Linked DNA regions of Stappia indica. The protein of the gene in region 1 interacts with the protein of each later gene in a pairwise test. Links are inferred from orthologs where the notes say so. Each region holds a gene or a part of one and is shown on either strand. Other genes may lie near its edges.

Region 1 (11,789 bases):
GGGCGGGATATATTTTTAGTCATCGCTATAAAAATCCTTGAACAGCCCTTCCATAGCCTTATGTAGCGTCCACTACGTTAATACTCAAGGAGGGCCAGATGGCCGACTTTCAGGGAAAATCCGTCCTCGTGCTCGGCGGCAGCCGCGGGATCGGGGCAGCGATCGTCAGACGGTTCGCGGCAGAGGGGGCGAACGTGACCTTCACCTATGCCGGGTCGAAGGAGGCAGCGCACAAGCTGGCGGCCGAGACCGGCGCTACGGCGGTCATGACGGACAGTGCCGACCGGGATGCGGTGATCGCCCGGGTCCGCGACAGCGGGCCGCTCGCCGTGCTGGTGGTGAATGCCGGCGTCGCCGTCTTCGGCGACGCGCTGGAGCAGGATCCCGACGCCATCGACCGGCTGTTCCGGATCAATGTCCAGACCCCCTACCACGCCTCCGTCGAGGCGGCGCGGCAGATGCCGCAGGACGGCCGGATCATCGTGATCGGCTCCGTCAACGGCGACCGCATGCCCGTCCCCGGCATGGCCTCCTACGCGCTCAGCAAGTCGGCGCTGCAGGGCCTGGCCCGCGGGCTGGCGCGCGATTTCGGGCCGCGCGGCATCACCGTGAACATCGTGCAGCCGGGCCCCATCGACACCGATGCGAACCCCGCCGACGGGCCGATGAAGGAGCTGATGCACAGCTTCATGACCATCAAGCGCCACGGCAGGCCGGAAGAGGTCGCCGGCATGGTCGCCTGGCTCGCCGGCCCCGAGGCCGGCTTCGTCACCGGGGCGATGCACACGATCGACGGCGGCTTCGGCGCCTGACGGGCGGAAGGCCCGGCGCAAAAAGCGCGGGGGCAGGCGTCTGCCCGCCCCGCGCCTCGCGAGCCGAGCTGGCTACTCCGTCAGCTCCCCGTGAGTTCCATGAAGCGGATGCGGTTGCTGAACGGGTCGGTGACCTGCAGCTCGAGCCGCCCTCCCTGGTCCTCCAGCCCCGGCTTCATGTAGCGGTAGTCCTTGGCCTGCAGCTCCCGGTGCAGGTCTCGGATGCCGGGCATGTAGACGCACATGTTGCCGCCGGGCGTCGCGTCGCCGGCATGTTCCGACAGGTGCAGCCGCAGTCCGGAGCGCGAGATCTGCATATAGAGCGGAAAATTATCGCCGTAGCGGTGCTCCCAGTCGAGGGAGAAGCCGAGAAAGCCGAAATAGAACTCGCTCGCCTTGGCGACGTCGAAGATGCGCACGATCGGCACTGCCTGCTCAAGGCGGAGGCTCTCGCGGCTCTCGGCCGCCTCGCCCCCACCTTCGCCCTCCCCGATCTTCGCGGCCAGCACGTTCCAGTTGGCAAGGCCGAACTGGCGGGCGACGATTTCCAGTGCTTCGCTGTGGGTGATGGTCAGGTTTTTCTCGGCAAGAGCCTCGCGCATGGCCTTGGCCATGAGCTTCGAATGGCGATGGTCGCGCATGTCCGTTTCCTCGTCACGGCGAAGTCCTCGTCAGCACCCGCATTACCGACGCCTTCGCCCGACGGTTGAACGGTCAGGACGCATCGCTTCGGAGGCATTCGCCATGCCCCGCCATATTCACGGCGGGGTGCGGGCTGCCGGCTGCCTCCGGCCATGGCGCAGGATAGCGCGCGGCCCCGCCCCTGTCAGCCGGCGAGTGGCAGGCCGTAAGTCTCGGCACCCCTCCTTGCACGCGGCGCCTCCGCCGGTAAAACGGTGGAAGCCCAACCGGACAGCGAGACGAGACCTTGCCGATCCTGCCGACGTTCCGCACCGCCCGCCTCACCATAAGGCCGCGAACCCTCGCCGATCTGGACGCCTGCCTGGCCATGGACCGCGATCCCGAGGTGATCAGGTTCGTGCCCAAACCCTGGACCGATCCCGCCGGCCACGCGGCTTTCGTGCGCGGGCGGATGCAGGCCGATTACGGGCCGGGCCTCGGCTACTGGTCGGTGTTTGCGCATGACCGGCCGGAGCATTTCCTCGGCTGGATCCTGCTGATCCCCTGTGACGGCATCGGGCCGGAGATCGAGATCGGCTGGCGCTTCCTGCGCGAGACCTGGGGCAAGGGCTATGCGACCGAGGCGGCGCAGCCCGTCCTCGACCATGCGATGGACACGCTGGCGCTCGACCGTGTCGTCGCGGAAATCGATCCCAACAACGCAGGCTCGATCAAGGTCGCCCGCAAGCTCGGCATGACCGACGAAGGCCTGATCCACAAGGACGGCGCGACCTGGCACGCCTTCGCGATGCGGTAATGGCGGCGCAAACCAAGGCAAGGCAGCGCGACTTCGAATCCTCTCAGCCCGTGGCCACGTCGTTTCCCCGCCGGCGCCATTGTTTTGTAATTGTTGCCGTAAAGTCACTCACTGCGAATTTATTTAAGTCGCGCCGCTTTTCTGCTAGACTGTTGCTCATAAGCAAAAGGAGGCGCAGGACATGCGTGGCATTGCAGCTTTGGGCCTTGGCGGCCTTGCCGCCATTGCCATATCCGTTGCCGTCGGAGGCCTGACACTCGGCACCGCGGATCAGATCAACACCGCGAAGAAGGGCGACCGCATGGCGCGCACGGTGCAGGTCGCCTGTGCCGCCGGCACCATGCAGGACGTGGCACCGGGCTGCGCGGATCTTGCCCGCAGCGTCGATCCCGCCTCCGCGCCCGCCTGGCACACCATCGCCACGAGCGACGGCGCCACCACCGTTCTCGCGCGCGCCCGCGTTTCGGAGTGATCCGATCGTCCTGACCTCGGACCTCTCCCGGCACGGCGCGGCGCGCAAGCCTCGCGTCCTGCCCGCAGCAGCGTGACGGCGGGTTCCCCGCCTCGCCGTCATGCGCTCCCCCGGCCCCCTCTTCACTCTCCTCCCGTGCCGCTTCGCGCCTGCCCGCGCCCGATCACCGACCTTTCACCGGCCTTTCACCTTCGCGCGAGCTTCGCCGTTTGCGCGCGCCTGCCTCTTGGCCCGCGTCCGGGCGCTCCCCATCTTATCTTTCAGGGTTGCAGGGGATGCGTGCCGCGCGGTCCCCGGCTGGACCGGCACCATGCCGGTCGCGGGCAGAAAGCAGGAGCGTTTCGCATCCGCGAAGCGTCCGGAACCGCCGAAAGGCCATGCGATTGATGCATGGCTGGCATGCGAAAGCATGCCCGGCTTATACGCAACTCGCTGCAATCGTTCACAAAAGCAGCACAGGCCGTTCACGGAATACTGAACCGGCAAAGCCTTGCCAATCCCCTCGGGATACTACATATGGCGGTGCATGATGACGATTCACAAAATTCATCAGCTGTCGACTCCGATCGCCCTTTGGGGTGCCGGCGTCGTGCTGCTTGTCGCAACGCTCGGGGCCGGATTGGCCGCCTCGGATGTCGACGCCGCGGCGGAAACCGCTGCCAACATGCAACCTTCTGCCCACGAGCGCGTTGTCTCGGCAGGCAAGGACGAACGTGCCATCGCGCAAACCGTCGAGGCGGTGTGCGGCGGCATCATCTTCCGGGAAGAGGATCCCGATTGCTTCGCCGGCACCCCGCCGCAGAAGCATCCGGTGATCGCCGAGCCGGCGACGGGCAACCAGGCGCTGCCGGTGCAACCCTCCGGATCGTGATCCGCGTCACGGTTTCCTTGCCCGTTATGCCTCAATGTGGGGCCATCGAAGAACGGTACTAAGCAGGGACGTGACGACAATGACCTTCATTCACGATCATGGCGAACAGCACGCTCATCGCATCCGGGATCTGGCGATTGCCACCGTCGCGGCCCTGGCCGTCTTCGGCGGCATCGCAAGCATCGCCCACACCGTCCAGACGGCTTCGGCCGGCGGGATGCAGAGCGAGATGGCAGCCCCCAAGACCGACCGCGGCGCCGCCGGGCTCCCGGCTGAGTGCCAGGGCCAGACCTGGGGTCACTGGACGGCGAGTTGCGCCTCGGCGCTGAGCGGCACCAAGGGCATGCGCCAGGTGCAGTTCACCACCGTCGAGACCCGCGAGCCGGCCGCCAACACCTCGGTCCTGGAGCGCGTTCCGGCCAGCTCCTGATCCCCGGGTGCCGTCCGCCGGCAACCCAAGAGCTGCATCGGGCGCCGCATGCCGGCGAGCCGATACTAAAAAGGGTCGCCGCATGCCGGCGAACCGATACTAAAACGGGCGCCGCATCCCGGCGATCCGACACTGCAAAAGGCGACGCCCTGCACCCCGCAGGCGTCGCCTTTGCCGTTTCAGAAGGCCGAGGGAACGGGCCGGGCGACGTTCCGCCTCTCCCGAGAACAATCACGGCTCCGTGATCGTCTCAGAATCGCATACCCTTGGCGCGAACCTCCGCAACCCGGATCCGCAAAGGCTCTGCCCGATGTATCTCGCCGCCCTCTTCGCCCTGCTGCTTGCGGCCCTTGTCGCCGCCGCCTTCGGCCCCATGCGCCTTGCCGGCCTGCTGACCGTCGCCAGCTTCCTCGCCGCCGTGCTGGTCTACCTGCACCACGCGACCGATCCGCTGCCGCTGTCGTTCTGAAGGGGCGCATCATGATCTCCAGATCCTTCGAGACCACCCTCAACGCGCTCGCCCTCCTCGCCATCTCCGCCGTGCTCGGCGTCGCCTTCCTCGACCAGTTCGCCAATGGCGAGCTGCCCTGCCCGCTCTGCCTGCTGCAGCGCGCCGGCTTCCTGCTGCTGGCCGTCGGTCCGGTGCTGAATGTCGCGCGCGGCCCCCGGCCCGCCCATTACGGCGTGACGATCCTTGCAGGGCTTCTGGGGGCGGGCTTTGCCATGCGCCAGGTGCTGCTGCATATCGAGCCGGGCGACGCGGGCTATGGCGCACCCTTCCTCGGCCTGCATTTCTACACCTGGGCCTTTGTCGTCTTCGTCGCGGCCGTCGCCGCCTCAGCGCTCATGCTGGTGCTGCGTGCGCCCATTGAGGAGGCCCGCCCGGCCGGAACCCGCGCTGTCCGCCTGACCGGGCTGTCGCTGGTTGCGGTGCTGCTGGTGCTGGCGATGGCCGCGCTCAACACGGCGAGCACGCTCATCGAGTGCGGCTTCGAAAGCTGCCCGGACAATCCGACCGTCTACCGCCTGCTGCAATAGGCAGGCCCCGACGGGCTCTAGCTGGCGGCGATCATCGCGCGGATGCCATCGGCGATGAACTGGATCGACAGCGCCGCCAGCAGCACGCCCAGCAGCCGCGTCACCACCACCGCGGCGGTGTCGCCCATCATCCGCTCGATGCGGTCGGCCAGCAGGAACGACACGAAACAGGCGCCGATGATCACCAGGATCACCAGCGCCAGGCCCAGATAGGTCACCGTGTCGGTTGCCTGCGAGGACAGCAGGATCACGGCCGAGATCGCCGCCGGACCCGCGATCAGCGGGATCGCCAGCGGAAACACGGCGACGTCGTGCAGCTCCTCCTGATGCGCCGCGTGCTGCGACAGCGCCTTTTCCGCGGTCTCGGATTTCCGGCGGTTGCGCTTCTCGAACACCATCTCGATGGCGATGATCAGCAGCAGCAGCCCGCCGGCGATCTGGAACGCCGGCACGGAGATGCCGAGCATGCCGAGAACGCCGCGCCCGGCGACCAGGAAGAGGAACAGGATCGCGCCGCCGATCAGCGTCGCACGCACCGCGATGCGCCGGCGCGTGGCGGCCGTGGCGCCGGCCGTGACCGCCAGGAACATGGGCGCCAGGCCCACCGGATCGATGGTCACGAACAGCGTCGCGAAGGCGTTGATGAAATAGTCTGCCAGCATTGCGCAAGCCCCCCGCGCGACTCGTCCGACCCCGTTATATCAGCCAAAATACGGTGTGTGGGCATGCGGGCGGCACCCCTTGTCCGAACTTTCCCTTGGGAAACTGACAAGCCTCTGTTTTGGCTATGGTTTTCGCGTCGCAAAATGCCCTGGCCGATTTGGCTGGCAGCGCGAAATCGGCTATAAGATCGGGACAGATTCAACAAGTGTGAGAGATCCCTTGACCGATCGGGACACGAACGCACCTACCGGCGGCCTGCCGTCCGATATCAGGCCCGTTTCCATCACCGACGAGATGAAGCGCAGCTACCTCGATTACGCCATGAGCGTGATCGTCAGCCGTGCCCTGCCGGATGTGCGCGACGGGTTGAAGCCGGTGCACCGGCGCATCCTCTACTCGATGCACGAGAACAGCTACGAGTGGAACAAGCCCTACCGCAAGTCGGCCCGCGTGGTCGGCGACGTGATGGGTAAATACCACCCCCATGGCGACAGCGCGATCTACGACGCGCTCGTGCGCATGGCGCAGAACTTCTCGCTGCGCCTGCCGCTGATCGACGGCCAGGGCAACTTCGGCTCGGTCGACGGCGATCCCGCCGCGGCCATGCGATACACCGAGTGCCGGTTGCAGAAGGTCTCGGCGCGCCTCCTTGACGACATCGACAAGGAGACCGTCAACTTCCAGGACAACTACGACAATTCGGAGAGCGAGCCGGTCGTTTTGCCGGCAAAGTTCCCGAACCTGCTGGTCAACGGCGCCGGCGGCATCGCCGTCGGCATGGCCACCAACATCCCGCCGCACAATCTCGGCGAGGTCATCGACGCCTCCATCGCCCTGATGGAAAATCCGGCGATGACCACGGCCGAGTTGATGGAGATCGTGCCCGGTCCCGACTTCCCGACCGGCGGCATCATTCTCGGCCGCTCGGGCATCCGCTCGGCCTATGAGACCGCGCGCGGCTCCATCGTCATGCGCGGCCGCGCCGAGATCGAGGAGATCCGCAAGGACCGCTACGCCATCGTCATCACCGAGATCCCGTATCAGGTGAACAAGGCGTCGATGATCGAGAAGATCGCCGAGCATGTGCGCGAAAAGCGCATCGAGGGCATTTCCGACATCCGCGACGAGTCCGACCGTACCGGCATGCGCGTCGTCGTCGAGCTGAAGCGCGATGCGGTCGGCGACGTGGTGCTGAACCAGCTCTACCGCTACTCGGCGCTGCAATCGACCTTCGGCGCCAACATGGTGGCGCTGAACGGCGGCCGGCCGGAGCAGCTCGGCCTGAAGGACATGCTGACCGCCTTCATCGCCTTCCGCGAGGAGGTGATCGGCCGACGCACCCGCTTCCTGCTGAAGAAGGCGCGCGACCGCGCCCATGTCCTCGTCGGTCTCGCCATTGCGGTCGCCAATATCGACGAGGTCATCGCGCTGATCCGCACCGCGCCGGACCCGGCCACCGCCCGCGCCCAGCTGATGGAGCGCAACTGGCCGGCCCATGACGTGGAGCCCTTGATCCGCCTGATCGACGATCCGCGCCATATGGTCAACGAGGACGGCACCTACAAGCTGTCCGAGGAGCAGGCCCGTGCCATTCTCGACCTGCGCCTGCAGCGCCTCACCGCGCTCGGCCGCGACGAGATCGCCGACGAGCTCAACAAGATCGGCGAGGAGATCCGCGACTATCTCGATATCCTGCGCTCGCGCTCCCGCATTCTCGACATCATCCGCCAGGAGCTGACGGACATCCGCGAGGAGTTCGCAACGCCCCGCCGGACCGAGATCATGGACGGCGGCGCGGACCTTGAAGACGAGGATCTCATCCAGCGCGAGGAGATGGTCGTCACGGTCAGCCATGCCGGCTACATCAAGCGCGTTCCGCTCGACACCTACCGGGCGCAGCGGCGCGGCGGCAAGGGCCGCTCGGGCATGTCGACCAAGGACGAGGATTTCGTCACCCGCCTGTTCGTGGCCAACACGCACACGCCGGTGCTGTTCTTCTCCTCGCGCGGCATCGCCTACAAGCTGAAGGTCTGGCGCCTGCCGCTCGGCGGCCCGACCTCGCGCGGCAAGGCGCTGGTCAACATGCTGCCGCTCGAGCAGGGTGAGCAGATCACCTCGATCATGCCGTTGCCGGAGGACGAGGAGAGCTGGGGCAACCTCGACGTGATGTTCGCCACCACGCGCGGCACCGTCCGCCGCAACAAGCTCTCCGACTTCACGCAGATCAACAAGAACGGCAAGATCGCGATGAAGCTGGAGGATGGCGACGGCATCGTCGGCGTCTTCACCTGCACCGAGCATGACGACGTCATGCTGACCACGGCGCTCGGCCAGTGCATCCGCTTCGCCGTCACCGATGTGCGCGTCTTCGCGGGCCGCAACTCGGTCGGCGTGCGCGGCATCAACCTTGCCGACAGCGACCGCGTCATCTCCATGTCGATCCTGCGTCACTTCGACTGCACGGCCGACGAGCGCAGCGCCTATCTGCGCTGGCGCCGCCTGATGCGCGGCGAGGCCGACGAGGCCAATGGCGAGGCGAACGGCGAGGACGAGAGCGAGGGCGTGCCCGCGGGCGAGCTGACGCAGGAGCGCTATGCCGCCATGAGCGCCACCGAGCAGGTGATCCTCACCATCTCGGAAAACGGCTACGGCAAGCGGTCCTCGTCCTTCGAGTACCGGGTGACGGGCCGCGGCGGCAAGGGCATCACCGCCATGGCGGTGACCAAGCGCAACGGCCCGCTCGTCGCCTCCTTCCCGGTGGAAGACAGCGACCAGATCATGCTCGTCACCAATGGCGGCCAGCTGATCCGCTGCCCGGTCGACGGCATCCGCATCGCCGGCCGCGCCACCCAGGGCGTCATCGTCTTCAACACCGCCGAGGGTGAGGAAGTCGTCTCGGTCGGCCGCGTCTCCGACGAGGAGGACGCGGAAGACGCGGTGCTCGACGAAGCCGGCGGCGAGACCCCGGCGTCCGGTTCCGACACGTCGGGCGATGCCGGCGACGACGAGACCGGTGACGACGAGGCTGGCGAGGACGAAGCTCCGGGCGACGACGCCTGACCCGCCTCACCGCCTGAAGACACCATCACGGGCCGCAGGACACTCCTGCGGCCCTTTTGTTTGCGCGCTTCGCTTGCCCGGGAAGACGCAAGGAGAGGCATGCGCGACAAACACCTGCCGACGGCGCCAATGGTTCCCGGCTCTCCGGCCTTCAGCCTCGTCCGGGAAGACGCCAGCGGAGGTTGGAGCGACAAACACCTGCCGACGGTGCCTCTGGTTCCCGGCTCTCCGGCTTCGCCTGCGGCCGGGATGACCTCCGAGAGAGAGGCACGTCCTCGCATCCCCTCTGCCGTCACCCCAACCTCGTCCGTCACTCCACGGCCGGAGATCCAACCTCAGCCGTCACCCCGGACGCAGGCGAAGCCGGAGATCCGGGGCCTATTCGTTCCCAGAGCGGCAGCAAGGACACCGAAACCTCTCCTCGTCCTCCCGGACGGCGCCCGCTTTCGCGCACCGCCCTCACTGTTCGTCATTCCGGGCAAGCGCCAGCGCGACCCGGGACCGGAGAGCCGAGGGCCGCCCCCTTCACCCGTTCGGGCTGAACAGGTGCACCGGCTCGGCGACGCCGCGAAGGCGATGCTCGCCGAGATCGTCCAGCGCCACGTCGAGCCCGCGCGCGGCCGCCTGCGAGATCAGGATCTCGCGGCCGAGCTCCTTGGTCAGCGCCTCGATGCGGCTCGCCGCGTTCACCGCCGGGCCGATCACCGTGAAGTCGAGCCGCCCGGCCGAGCCGACATTGCCGAAGAACACCGTGCCCTCGTGCAGCGCGATGCCGGTGCGCAGCGGCGCCCACACATCCCGCATGTCTGCGACCGCCGCCGGCGGCGCCGCGTTCAATTCCGCGATCCCGGCAAGGGCCGCCCGCGCCGCGCGCAGGGCCGCGGTTGCCGCCCCCTCGCCTTGCGGAAACACCGCCAGAACCCCGTCGCCCATGAATTTCAGGATCTCGCCGCCTTCCGCGATCACCGCCCCGGCCAGCCGCTCGAAATAGGCGTTGAGCAGCGCCGTCATCGCCGGCCCCGGCAGCCGCGCCGACAGATCGGTGAAGCCGCGCAGGTCCGACATCCAGATCACCGCATCGATTTCCTCGCCGACGCCGCGCCGGATGCTGCCCTGCAGCACCTTGCCCCCCGCCGCCGGCCCCAGATAGGCGTCGAGCAGGTTCGCCGAGATCCGCCGGTCGACATGCCGGGCGACATGCAGCGCCAGGATCGACAGCAGCCGGGCGATGCCGGCCCGCTCTCCCTCAGTGAAGCCGCCCGGCTGGCGCGTTGCCAGCGACACCAGGTTGTGCTGCCCGCCGCTCCCGCTGCCGGTCTCGCCGCCTGCCGTCAGCGGCAGCGCCATGTAGTGGCTGTAGCCGAGTTGCCCGAGTTCCCGCAGCAACGGGTAGCGCGCCGAGGTCTCCGCATCGATGGTCCGGTCGAAGGCCTCGCCCCGCTCGATCACCGCATGGATCGGGCTCAGCCGATAGGCATCCGTCGCCAGGATCTCCTCGGCCACCTGGATCTCGTCGCAGATCCCGTCACCCGCCTCCCAGTTCCAGGCAAAGCCGTAGATCTGCGGGTGCAGCGTGCCCACATGCAGGCTCGCCCGCTCGACCGCCGGCAGCGCCGCCGCCATGCGCCAGCAGAACGCCTCGAAGAAGTCCAGCACGTCGCCGACCGCCAGCGCCTCGCCCAGCAGCCAGGCTTCCACATCGGCGAGCGTTCGGCCAAGCGCCCCTTGCGCCTCCGCCTCGCGCTGCGAGCGCCGGCGCAGCACCACCCCCTTCGCATAGGACCTTGGAAACGGATCGAGCCCCGCCATTCGCGTCTTCCCCTCTCGCCGCCCGGTCACCTGCGAACGGCAATTCACGGCCGCACTTTACCTCAAGCGGACAGGCACGGGGACAAGTCGGAAAGCAGCTGCCGCGCCCCGGCGGGGATAAGTGCCGCGCCCTGGCGGGGACAAATGCCGACGCGCCAGCCGCCCGGCAGCATCGGCGATTTCGGGAGATTGAGAGGCCCCGCGTCAAAATTTCGCGATTTCGAGACGGAATTTTGCAAAATCCGTCTCGAAATTCTCAAGGCCTATTCGGCTGCCTCGGTCTTCGGCTTTATCACCGGCTCCATCGCGCTCAGTTCCGCCGGATCGAGATGGCACAGGATCCTGTGTCCATCGCCGAAGCTGCGCAGCGGCGGCAGCTCGACATCGCAAGTGCCCGGCATCATGTAGGGGCAGCGGGTGGAGAACGGACAGCCCGGCGGCGGGTTGGTCGGCGACGGGATTTCCCCCTTGAGCACGATATGCCGCTTCTCGATCCGCGTGTCGGCGATGGGCACGGCGGCCAGCAGCGCCTCGGTGTAGGGATGGTAGGGCGGCGCGAAGATATCCTCGGTCGTGCCCTGCTCCATGATCCGGCCGAGATACATCACCACCACCCGGTCGGCGAGGTACCGCACCACCGACAGGTCGTGGCTGATGAACAGCATCGTCGTTCGGTTCTCGCGCTGGATGTCCATCAGCAGCTCGGTCACCGCCGCCTGCACCGAAACGTCCAGCGCCGACACCGGCTCGTCGGCGATCACCACCTTCGGATTGCCGGCGAAGGCCCGCGCGATGCCCACCCGCTGCTTCTGTCCGCCGGACAGCTGGCGCGGCTTGCGCTTGGCGAAATCGCGCGGCAGCTTCACCGTGTCGAGCAGCCGGAAGACGATCTCCTCCACCTCCTCGTCCTTGCTGGCGACCCCGAACTTGCGGATCACCCGGGCGATCTGGCTGCCGACCGAATGCGACGGGTTCAGCGTGTCGAACGGGTTCTGGAACACCATCTGCAACTTCGAGATCGTCTCGGCCTTGCGCCGCTGCACCGGCAGGTCGCCGAGCTCCACATTGCCCAGCATCACCTTGCCGTCGGTCGCATCCTCCAGCCCCATCAGCACCTTGGCGAAGGTCGACTTGCCGCAACCGCTCTCGCCGACGATGGCCACCGTCTCGGCCTCGCGCGCGGTGAAGCTCAGCTT
Region 2 (11,484 bases), 3.1 Mb from region 1 along the record:
TTGCCAAGGCCCTGACCCCGCGCTCGCTGCCCGAGATCGGCCGCCGCTTCGGCAACCGCGACCACACAACCGTGCTCCACGCAGTTCGCAAGATCGAGGACCTCGCGCGATCCGACACCGCGCTCGCGCAGGAGCTCGACCTCCTGAAGCGGATGCTGGACGCCTGATCCTTCATCCGGCAGGCATCGCGGGTGGCATCCCCTTGTCGGGGAGGGCCGCCCGCTTGCGGTTTTCGCAAGGCATTTGCCAAGGATCGCCGGCACTTGCTTTTCGCAGCGCAAAAGGGCAGTGTCTTCGCCCATTTGACCGTCGCGGTTCCCACGATTTTCGACAATGGACGATACAATGAAAGTGACCCTCGAGCGGACCGATCTTCTGAAGTCCCTGACCCATGTTCATCGTGTCGTCGAGCGCCGAAACACCATCCCGATCCTGTCGAACGTGTTGCTGCGCGCCGACGGCGGCCAACTGCTGCTGAAGGCGACCGACCTCGATCTGGAAATCTCGGAGAAGGTCGCGGCGCTGGTCGAACAGCCCGGCGCGACCACCGTTCCGGCGCACATGATCTACGACATCGTCCGCAAGCTGCCCGAGGGCGCGCAGGTGGCGCTGGAGACCTCGTCGGACAATGCGACGCTGGAGATCCGGGCCGGCCGCTCGCGCTTTGCGCTGCAGATGCTGCCCGAGACCGACTTCCCGGACATCACGGCCGGTGAGTTCACACACCGCTTCACGCTACCCTCACGCGATCTGCGCTCGCTGATCGATGCCACCCAGTTCGCAATCTCCACCGAGGAGACCCGCTACTACCTGAACGGCATCTACATGCATTCGGTGGCGACCGACGGCGGCGACCGGCTGCGCGCGGTGGCGACCGACGGTCACCGGCTGGCGCGCGCCGAAATCCCGGCGCCGAACGGCTCCGTCGGGATGCCGGGCATCATCGTGCCGCGCAAGACGGTCGGCGAGATCCAGAAGCTGCTGGAAGCGCCGGACGCGGAGGCGGCCATCGAGATCTCCGAGACGAAGATCCGCATCACCACCGGCGATGTGATCCTGACCTCGAAGCTGATCGACGGCACCTTCCCGGACTACGGCCGGGTGATCCCGCAGAACAACGACAAGGAAATGCTGGTCGAGCGCGACGAGTTCAAGGCCGCCGTCGACCGCGTGTCCACCATCTCCTCCGAGCGCGGTCGCGCCGTGAAGCTGGCGATCTCCGAAGGCCGTATGATCCTGACGGTGGTCAATCCGGACAGCGGTTCGGCGACCGAGGAACTGGCCATCGACTACGACAGCGATCCGCTGGAGATCGGCTTCAACTCCCGCTATCTGCTGGAGATCACCAGCCAGCTGCGTGGCGATACCGCCTGCTTCCGCCTGGCCGATGCCGGCGCGCCGACGCTGATCCAGGACAAGGGCGTGGAAGACGCGCTCTATGTCCTGATGCCGATGCGCGTCTAGCAGCCAGGCTTTGCCCGCGATCGGCAGCCGCGCTGCGGGCGCGGTGCGCCTTGACGGGGCCGGCAGGCGAAGCGCAGGCAAGCGACCCGTAATGGAGGCCGGATGGGCGAGCCGGTCCAGGTTGCCATCGGCAGTCTGACACTCACCGATTTCAGGAACTACGAGCAGGCGAGCGTCGCATTCGGCGCCCGCCTTGTGGCGTTGGTCGGCGACAACGGCTCCGGCAAGACCAACCTGCTGGAGGCGGTCTCGCTGCTGACCGCCGGGCGCGGTCTGCGCCGGGCCCAACTCGACGACATCCGCCGGCAGGGGGCGCCCGCCGGCTGGAGCGTTGCCGCCCGTGTCGAGGGCGTGGCCGGGGAGACCCGCATCGGCGTCGGCCATGCGCCCGGCGAGACCGGCCGGCGTGTGCGCATCGACGGCGCGGATGCCCGCTCTTCCGAACAGTTGCTCGACTATCTGCGCGTGCTCTGGCTGCTGCCGGCGATGGACGGGCTGTTCACCGGCGCGGCCGGCGACCGCCGCCGCTTCCTCGACCGCCTGGTGCTGGCGATCGACCCAGGCCATGGCCGCCGCGTCGCCGATCTGGAAAAGACCCTGCGCGCCCGCAATCGCCTGCTGGAGGAGGGCGGCTCTGCCGCCTTTCTCGATGCGGTGGAGGCGCAGCTCGCCCCGCTTGCGGTTGCCGTCGGCTTTGCCCGGCGCGAGACCGTCGCCCTGTTGCAGGCCCGCATCCGCCAGCAGGGCGACCTCGGTCTGCCCTTCCCGCTGGCCGGGGTGGAGCTTGCCGGCGAGTTCGAGCGCGACTGCGAAGGCATTGCGGCCTACGACATCGAGGACCGCTACCGCGATCAGCTCGCCGCGACCCGCATGCGCGACCGCGCCGCCGGGCGGACCCTTTACGGGCCGCATCGCAGCGATCTGGCGGTGCGCCATCTGGCCAAGGACATGCCGGCGGCCCTTGCCTCCACCGGCGAGCAGAAGGCGCTGCTGATCGGTCTTGTGCTGGCCCATGCGGAAGTGACCTCGCAGACCGCCGGCATGACCCCGGTGCTGCTGCTGGACGAGGTCGCCGCCCATCTCGACCCGGGCCGGCGCAGGGCGTTGTTCTCGCGCCTGGCGGAACTGGGGCTGCAGGTGCTGATGACCGGCACCGACAGCCAGCTTTTCGTCGATCTTCCCGAAGGCAGCCAGATACTGAAGGTCGCACAATCGACCATTTCGCCTTATATGAAGGACTGACCGGCCGCGTGCGGGCGCCCTTGGCCGGCGCCCCTTCGGCCCCTTGCAGGATCACGCTTTCCATGGATGTTTCCGCGCTGCTCGTCTTCGCTGCGGCCCTGTTCGTCGCGGCCGTCATTCCCGGACCCGGCATCGCCGCCATCGTCGCGCGCGTGCTGGCGCGCGGGCGCGAGGGGGCCTTCGCCTTCTGCTTCGGCATCGCGCTCGGCGACGTGATCTGGCTGGGCTTTGCGGTCGCCGGCCTTGCCGTGCTGGCCAAGACCTTCGGCACGGTGTTCCTGGTGCTGAAATATGCCGGCGCGCTCTATCTCGCCTATCTGGCCTACAAGATGTGGACCGCACCGGCCGATGGCGGCCTGGCAGCGCTCGGCCCCGTGCGCAAGGAGAGCCCTTTCGCCCTGGCCTTGGGCGGGCTGGCCGTCACCATGGGCAACCCCAAGGTGATGGTCTTCTATCTGGCGCTCCTGCCCAACATCATCGCGCTGGAGACGGTGACCGTGCTCGGATATGCCGAGCTGTCGCTGATCACCTTCGCGGTGCTGGCCGTGGTGCTGGGCGGCTATTGCCTGCTTGCCGAGCGGGCACGGAAGATGCTGGCCAGCCCCAGGGCGGTGCGACTTCTCAACAGGGTCGCTGGCTCCGTCATGGCGGGGGCTGCGGTCGCCGTTGCCACGCGGTGACGGGAAGGTCTCGAAGTATGCGGGTAACGCATTGACTTGAAACGGGAAAACAGGCGCGCATCCGGTTCCTTGGGATCAAGGGCCGCACGTCCCGTGTCGGGATGGCGCGCAAGGGGCCGAAACCGGCCGGAAAGCTTGGCGACAGCCGGTTGAACCCCTGTTGCAAGCCCGTATAACTGAACGACACACAAGATCCAGCGAGCGTTTGATTCGAATGAGCGACACTCCGACGGGCAGCGAAAGCGAACCGCAAGCCACCAACGGCGCAGACGACTACGGCGCCGACTCGATCAAGGTCCTCAAGGGCCTCGATGCGGTGCGCAAGCGCCCGGGCATGTATATCGGCGACACCGACGACGGTTCCGGCCTCCACCACATGGTGTACGAGGTGGTCGACAACGCCATCGACGAGGCCCTGGCCGGCCACGCGGACCGCGTCACCGTGACGCTGAACGCCGAAGGCTCGGTCACCGTGACCGACAACGGCCGCGGCATTCCCACCGACGTGCACTCCGAGGAAGGCGTGTCCGCCGCCGAGGTCATCATGACCCAGCTGCATGCCGGCGGTAAGTTCGACCAGAACTCCTACAAGGTGTCGGGCGGCCTGCACGGCGTCGGCGTCTCGGTGGTGAACGCCCTGTCGACCTGGCTCGACCTGCGCATCTGGCGCAGCGGCAAAGAGCACCGCATGCGCTTCCGCAACGGCGAGGCCGAGGCCCCGTTGGCCGTCGTCGGCCCGGCGGAAGGGCGCAAGGGCACCGAGGTGACCTTCATGCCCTCGCCCGAGACCTTCACCCGCATCGAATTCGACTTCGGCACGCTGGAGCACCGGCTGCGCGAGCTGGCCTTCCTGAACTCCGGCGTGCGCATTCTCCTGACCGACCGCCGCGGCGTCGAGGAGAAGGCGGTCGAGCTGTTCTACGAAGGCGGCCTGGAGGCCTTCGTGCGCTATCTCGACCGGGCCAAGCACCCGCTCATCGAGGCGCCGATCGTCATGCGGACCGAGAAGGACGGCATCACGGTCGAGGCGGCCATGTGGTGGAACGACAGCTACCACGAGCAGGTTCTGTGCTTCACCAACAACATCCCGCAGCGCGACGGCGGCACGCATCTGGCCGGCTTCCGCGGCGCGCTGACCCGGCAGATGACCGGCTATGCGGAGCAGTCGGGCATCCTCAAGAAGGAGAAGGTCTCGCTCACCGGCGACGACTGCCGCGAGGGACTGACCTGCGTGCTCTCGGTCAAGGTGCCGGACCCGAAATTCTCGTCCCAGACCAAGGACAAGCTGGTTTCGTCCGAGGTTCGCCCGGTGGTCGAGAACGCCATCAGCGCCGCGCTCGCCGAGTGGCTGGAAGAAAACCCGGCCCCCGCGCGCGTGCTCGTCTCCAAGATCGTCGAGGCGGCCTCGGCGCGCGAGGCGGCGCGCAAGGCGCGCGAGCTGACCCGGCGCAAGGGCGCGCTGGACGTCGCCTCGCTGCCCGGCAAGCTGGCCGACTGCCAGGAACGCGACCCGGCCAAGTCCGAGCTCTTCCTGGTGGAGGGCGATTCGGCCGGCGGCTCCGCGAAGCAGGGCCGCAGCCGCGAGAATCAGGCGATCCTGCCGCTGCGCGGCAAGATCCTCAATGTCGAGCGGGCGCGCTTCGACAAGATGCTGTCGTCGAACGAGATCGGCACGCTGATCACAGCGCTCGGCACCGGCATCGGCAAGGAAGAGTTCAACCTCGCCAAGCTGCGCTACCACAAGATCATCATCATGACGGACGCCGACGTCGACGGCGCCCACATCCGCACGCTGCTGCTGACTTTCTTCTTCCGGCAGATGCCGGACCTGATCGAGCAGGGCCACATCTATATCGCCCAGCCGCCGCTCTACAAGGTCAAGCGCGGCAACTCCGAGCAGTACCTTAAGGACCAGGAAGCGCTGGAGAACTACCTGATCGATACGGGCCTGGAAGACTGCACGCTGACCCTGGCCGGCGGCGAGGTGCGCAGCGGACACGACCTGCGCGACGTGGTCGAGAAGGCGCGGGCGGTTGCCGGCATTCTCGACGGCCTGCATTCGCGCTACGACCGCGACGTGGTCGAGCAGGCGGCGATTGCCGGCGCGCTGAACCCCGACGTGCATGACGATCCCGTGCGTGCGGCGGAGGCGGCAGCCTATATCGCCCGCCGGCTGGACATTCTGGCCGACGAGTTCGAGCGCGGCTGGGAAGGCAAGGTGCTCGACAATGGCGACCTCGTCTTCGAGCGGACCGTGCGCGGCGTGAAGGAGGTGGCGACCATCGATGCGGCGCTGCTCGGCTCGGCCGATGCCCGCAAGCTGGACGCCCGCACCCAGAACCTGCAGGAGGTCTACGTCAAGGCCGCGACGCTGGCCCGCAAGGGCAGCGACACGGCCATTCGCGGGCCGCGGGCGCTGCTCGACGCGGTGTTCGTGCAAGGGCGCAAGGGCATCGCGATGCAGCGCTACAAGGGTCTCGGCGAGATGAACGCCGAGCAGCTCTGGGAAACCACGCTCGATCCGAACGTGCGCTCCCTGCTGCAGGTGAAGGTGCGCGAGGCGGATGCCGCCGACGACATCTTCACCAAGCTGATGGGCGACGACGTCGACCCGCGGCGCGCCTTCATCCAGGAGAACGCCCTCGCGGTCGCCAATCTGGACGTCTGACGCTCTCCGGCCCGCCGGCCGGATTGCCGGATGCGCGAAAGCCGGATGCCGGAATCGCGCAGCAGGCAATCCGACGCGGCGGAAAACGCCGGGAAGCGGGATTCTTCCTTTGACAAAGCGGGCCGCCCCCCCTATACGAGGCGGCCAAGACATTCCTCAAAAACAAGCTGCAAACAACCTATGCCGACAATCAACCAGTTGGTTCGCCTGAACCGTAAGCCGACCGTCAAGAAGTCCAAGACCCCCGCGCTGGGCGGTAACCCGCAGAAGCGCGCGGTTTGCACCCGCGTCTACACCACGACGCCGCGCAAGCCGAACTCGGCTCTTCGTAAGGTCGCGCGTGTTCGCATGACCAATGGCAATGAAGTCACCGCCTACATTCCGGGCGAGGGCCACAACCTGCAGGAGCACTCCGTGGTGCTCGTGCGTGGCGGCGGCCCGAACGATCTTCCGGGCGTGCGCTACCGCGTGATCCGCGGCGTGCTCGACACCCAGGGCGTCAAGGACCGTAAGAAGCGCCGTTCGCTCTACGGCTCCAAGCGTCCGAAGTAAGCTTCCAGCCGGGTCCCGCCCGGCAGGGAATTGTCTTGTCGAGGCCTTCCGGACACCCGTCCGGGAGGCCTTGATGTTTTTGGGCGAGGCTCTTGCGACGCAGGGCGCCTAGAGCGTGCCGGCTTCGAGCCGTTTCAGGCTGCGCGCGGCGGCTTTGAGGTAGTCCTTGCGGGTCTCCGCCGACATGCGGTCCCAGGTCCGGTAGGGCTGGGCAAGACGCGGATTGGCGCCGAGCCTTTCCCGGTTGCGGATCAGGAAGTCCCAGTACAACGCATTGAACGGGCAGGCGTTTTCGCCGGTGCGGTCCTTCACGTCGTAGCCGCAGTTGCGGCAGTGGTCCGACATCTTGTTGATGTAGTTGCCGCTCGCCGCATAGGGTTTGGAGGCGAGCAGCCCGCCATCGGCGAACTGGCTCATGCCGACCGTGTTCGGCAACTCCACCCATTCGAAGGCGTCCGCATAGACCGCGAGATACCACTCGTGCACCTGGTGCGGGTCGATGCCGGCGATCAGCGCGAAATTGCCGGTCACTATCAGCCGCTGGATGTGATGCGCGTAGGCCTCGTCGCGGGTCTGGCCGACGACCTCGCACAGGCAGGCCATTTTCGTCTCCGCGCTCCAGTAGAATTCCGGCAGCGGCCGGTTCGCGCCGAAATGATTGGCGCCGGCATAGCCCGGCATCTTCAGCCAGTAGATGCCGCGCACATATTCCCGCCAGCCGATGATCTGGCGGATGAACCCCTCGGCCGAGTTGAGCGGCACGGCACCGTCGAGAAACGCTTGCTCCGCCTTGCGGCAGACCTGCAAGGGATCGAGCAGGCCGGCATTGATGTAGGGCGACAGGACCGAGTGGTAGAGGTACTTTTCCCCGGTCAGCATGGCGTCCTGATAGTCGCCGAAGCAGGGCAGGGCCTCCTTGATGAAGCGCTCCAGCGCCGCCTCGGCGTCCTCGGTGGTGACGGCGAAGCGGAACGGGGTGAGCCTGCCGAACCCGCCCGGAAACCGCGCCTCGACCAGGTCCAGCACCGCCCGCGTCGTCGTGTCCGGCTCGAAGTCCAGCGGGCGCGGCATGAAGAGGTCGGTGTCCGCCGGCTTGCGGTTCTCCGCATCGAAGTTCCAGCGACCTCCGACGGGCTCGTCGCCCTCCATCAGCAGTCCGGTCTTGCGCCGCATCTCGCGGTAGAAATACTCCATCCGCAGCTGCTTGCGGCCGTCCGCCCAGGCAGCGAACTCCTTGGCGCTGCACAGGAAACGGCTGTCGGGCAGGATGTCGACCGGCAGGTTGTGCGCGCTCTCTAGCCCGCGCAGGATCTCCAGCACCCGCCACTCGCCGGGCTCGGTCGCCCGGATCCGCAAGGGATCGTGCCGCGCCACCGCCCGGCCGATCTCGCCCGCAAAGCTGCCGGTATTGTCCGGATCATTGAGCTCGACATAATCGACCTGCCAGCCGGCCCGGCGCAGGGCGGCGGCGTGATGGCGCATGGCGGCCAGGATGAAGGCGATCTTCTTGCGATGGTGCGGGACGTAGGTCGTCTCCTGCGCGACCTCCATCATCAGCAGTCGTGCGGCGCTCTTGTCGACGTCCTGCAGCGCCGAGAGGCCGAAGGAGAGCTGGTCGCCGAGGATCGGAATGAGGATGGGTCTGGTCATGCCTTGCGGGGATGCGCTGGATCGGAAGGATGGTCCTTCCGGTTACGCAGCCCGGCTTTGTGCGGATCTCGGCCCGGCGCGCGCAAGGGCGGGACGGGGACAGGCCGCGCTGCGGGCAGGGCCCGACGGCGGCCAAAACGAACAACGCCCGGTCGGTTTCCCGCCGGGCGTCTCGATGAGACAGGCATGCTCGAAATTCGAGACGGATTTTGCAAAATCCCGTCTCAATTTTAGTGTTTTTTGCGACAGCGCTCGCAATCTCGCTCCGCGCGGAGCGGGGACAAGTGCCGGCGTCGGTATCAGGCGGCGATGCGGCGCTGCGCCTTGAAGGCGACCGGGGTGTTCTCGCGGTTGCGGCGACGCTCCTCGGGGGAGATATACACCAGTGCGTGATGCTCGCTGCAGTAGGAAATCCCCGCCTCGACGCGGTTGCGGCACGGGAAGGTGTAGTTGCCGCCGGTGCCTTCGGCCCACTTGCACTGGCCGGCACGCGGCAAACGGAGTTCGGTCATCGTCCTGTCCTTCAGTCTGGTGACGCCTTTCACTCCGAAGCGCGATCCGCGGGGCTTGCCGCGGCACCGGTGTCAGGAGCGCCTGCCAGCGGCTGCGCGTCAAAAAAGCCGGGCCAAGGCCCGGCATCGATCCGATGACTGTAATATAGGTGTCACATTGCAAAAGGCCAAACGCATCTCCGACATGGGAGCCATGCCTATATTGCAGTGCAGCGATGTGGTTAACGCCGAGCGGTTGCAGTCTTACTTCAACGCTCGCGTTCTTCGCGGAGGTTGGTGACCACCCGGCGGTTCTGCGCCTTGCATTCTTCTTCGGCGCAATCGCGCACCTTGCGCTCCGTTCCGTAGCCCTTGGCCCACAGGCGGTTCGGCGCGACGCCCTTGCCGACCAGATAGGCCATCACCGCGTTCGCCCGGCGCGTCGAAAGCGCCGTGTTGTCGCCGGTGCTGCCCGGATCGTCCGAAAAGCCCTGGATCTTGGCGTACCAGGTCCGGTGGGACATCAGCCACTCGGCCTGCTTGTCGAGCGTCATGCGGGCGGTCTCGTCGATCTCCGCCGAGCCGGGCGTGAAATAGGTCCGCCGGCCGACATTGAGCATGAAGGCCTCCTCGCTGCCCGGCTCCATGTTGGCGAAGCCGAGCACCGGCGCGTTGGTGACGTCCGGCGAGGCGACATTCTCGACCGTGTTGCAGCCGGCGAGAAGCGCGCAGGCGGCAAGCCCGGCCAGCAGCAGGGGCGAAAACGAGAGGCGCGGCCGCAAGGCGCGGCCGGTTGCGGGCGTCGAAAAGGCGGTCACGTGCGCTCCTGATCCTGCGGTGTGCCGGCGCCCAGATGCTCCAGAACCGACACGCGGGTTCCGACCGGGCAGCGCTGGTAGAGGTCGATGATGTCTTCGGGGAACATGCGGATGCAGCCCGACGAGACGTCGCTGCCGATGCTCCACGGCTCCAGCGTGCCATGCAGCCGGTAGCCGGTGTCGGCGCCGCTGTCGTGGTGCAGGTAGAGCGCGCGGGGGCCCAGCGGGTTGTTCGGCGCGCCGCCCTCGACCAGTTTCGGCAGGTCGGGCTGGCGCTTGCGCATGTCGGGGGGCGGCACCCAGCGCGGCCACAGCGCCTTGCGGCGGACCTGCGCGCGGCCGAACCACTGGAAGCCTTCGCGCCCGACGCCGACGCCGTAACGCAGCGCGGTGTTGTTCTCCCAGATCCAGTAGAGGAAGTGGTTGCGCGTGTCGACGACCACCGTGCCCGGCGATTCTTGCGAGAAATACTTGACCATCTGCCGGCGCCAATGCGGCTTGATCACCGAGAAATTGGTGCGGCGGTACTCGAAGCCATTGTCCGCAGCGGCCCCGTCGAACCATTTCGAGGACGCGAATGCCGGTATGGGCAGCGAGATGTTCGCCGCCATCGCGCCGGCGCCGACCAGCAGCGCGCGCCGTGTCATGGATGCCGTCATTCCGTCTCCTCCTCCTGACGGGCAGCCGCGTCCGCCCCGCGCTCGGCAGTATCTGCGAGCGCGGAACGGTCCTATTACTGTCCATTGCGGAGAAAACGTCAATCCTTCGAAGTTTTTCAGTTCGATGACGGTGCCGGCGATGGGGGCCGCGAAGGCGCCTCGCCGAAGTCCGCCCCGGCCGCCGACAGCGCCTCGCGCGTGTCGAGATCGAGGCGCGCGGCCTCGCCGATCTCAACCTCGCGCATGGCCGAGGCGTTCTGCCCGATCAGGTGGCGGGCGCCCGTGTCGCCCTCCAGCCGCGCCAGCGCGTCGAAATGGCTGCGGTCCCACAGCACCGGGTTGCCCCGCTTGCCATGGGTGGTGGCGAGCACCAGCGTGACGCCCGCGTCCGGCCGGTAGGCCTCGATCAGCCGGTCGAGAACGGGGCCGTCGATGCCCGGCATGTCGGCAAGCAGGATCATCGCGGCATCCGCGTCCGCCCCCAGCGCCTTGACGCCGGTGCGGATCGAGCCGGCCATGCCGTCCGCATAGTCGGGATTGTGCACCAGCACGACGTCGAGCCCGGCCAGCGCGGCGGCGACGTCCTTCGCCATGTGGCCGGTCACCACGGTCAGCCGGGACAGCCCGCTCGCCAGCGCGGCTTTGGCCGCGATGCGCACCAGCGGCTCGCCGTCGATCCGCGCCAGCAGCTTGTTGACGCCGCCCGCCCGCCGCGACTGGCCGGCGGCGAGCAGGATGCCCTCGATCCGCCGCCCGCGCGGTGCCGCCTGCGGCGCGTCCTGTCTCGTCTCCTGTGCGGTTTCGCGCGCTGCCTCGCGCGGCTGCGGCCGCGTGCCGATCTCCATCAACAGGCCCCCGACTCCCATGCCGGTGATCTCATGGGGAGTGACGGGCAGGTCCGCCATCAGCCGGTCCAGCACCCAGTCGAAGCCGTTTTCCTTGGGGCTGCGGGCGCAGCCCGGTGCGCCGAGCACCGGCACTCCGCCGACCTCGCCGACGAGCAGCAGATTGCCCGGATCGACCGGCATGCCGAAATGCGTGACCGTGCCGCCGGCCTGCCGGATCGCGGACGGGATGACGTCGTCCCGGTCGACGATGGCCGAGGCGCCGAAGACCAGGACCAGTTCCGCTCCGTCCGCGATCAGCGCGGCGATGGCCGCCGCCGTCTCGCCGGCCGCATGGGCAACGCGGATCTCGCGGGCAAGCTGCGACCCGTAGACGGCAAGGCGGCTTTCGGTGATGCGGCGGGTCTTGTCGAGG

The links.
Region 2: the proteins of gyrA (region 1) and gyrB interact in binary tests that used the Escherichia coli proteins (3 or more experiments, as listed by UniProt). The link is inferred for Stappia indica from one-to-one orthologs.

The regions. Positions count from the first base shown.
Region 1 is NZ_CP046908.1:260,292-272,080, forward strand. The notes cover bases 5,639-8,984. They hold gyrA (DNA gyrase subunit A), read left to right. Parts: upstream 5,639-6,018; coding sequence 6,019-8,784; downstream 8,785-8,984. Other genes in these bases: GH266_RS01305 (MarC family protein), read right to left, coding at 5,639-5,723. Also shown: GH266_RS01260 (TetR/AcrR family transcriptional regulator), read right to left, coding at 1-23; bdcA (SDR family oxidoreductase), read left to right, coding at 99-812; GH266_RS23325 (glyoxalase superfamily protein), read right to left, coding at 893-1,453; GH266_RS01275 (GNAT family N-acetyltransferase), read left to right, coding at 1,741-2,250; GH266_RS01280 (hypothetical protein), read left to right, coding at 2,432-2,722; GH266_RS01285 (hypothetical protein), read left to right, coding at 3,213-3,593; GH266_RS01290 (hypothetical protein), read left to right, coding at 3,673-4,023; GH266_RS01295 (DUF5993 family protein), read left to right, coding at 4,334-4,492; GH266_RS01300 (disulfide bond formation protein B), read left to right, coding at 4,504-5,061; more of GH266_RS01305, read right to left, coding at 5,079-5,638; GH266_RS01315 (adenylate/guanylate cyclase domain-containing protein), read right to left, coding at 9,310-10,593; GH266_RS01320 (dipeptide ABC transporter ATP-binding protein), read right to left, coding at 10,857-11,789. UniProt on the Escherichia coli protein: A type II topoisomerase that negatively supercoils closed circular double-stranded (ds) DNA in an ATP-dependent manner to maintain chromosomes in an underwound state.
Region 2 is NZ_CP046908.1:3,317,149-3,328,632, forward strand. The notes cover bases 3,287-6,327. They hold gyrB (DNA topoisomerase (ATP-hydrolyzing) subunit B), read left to right. Parts: upstream 3,287-3,600; coding sequence 3,601-6,054; downstream 6,055-6,327. Other genes in these bases: GH266_RS15590 (LysE family translocator), read left to right, coding at 3,287-3,386; rpsL (30S ribosomal protein S12), read left to right, coding at 6,235-6,327. Also shown: chromosomal replication initiator protein DnaA, read left to right, coding at 1-167; dnaN (DNA polymerase III subunit beta), read left to right, coding at 346-1,464; DNA replication/repair protein RecF, read left to right, coding at 1,567-2,706; more of GH266_RS15590, read left to right, coding at 2,769-3,286; more of rpsL, read left to right, coding at 6,328-6,606; GH266_RS15605 (cryptochrome/photolyase family protein), read right to left, coding at 6,715-8,256; GH266_RS15610 (hypothetical protein), read right to left, coding at 8,556-8,768; GH266_RS15615 (OmpA family protein), read right to left, coding at 9,017-9,565; GH266_RS15620 (L,D-transpeptidase), read right to left, coding at 9,562-10,224; GH266_RS15625 (NTP transferase domain-containing protein), read right to left, coding at 10,341-11,484. UniProt on the Escherichia coli protein: DNA gyrase negatively supercoils closed circular double-stranded DNA in an ATP-dependent manner to maintain chromosomes in an underwound state.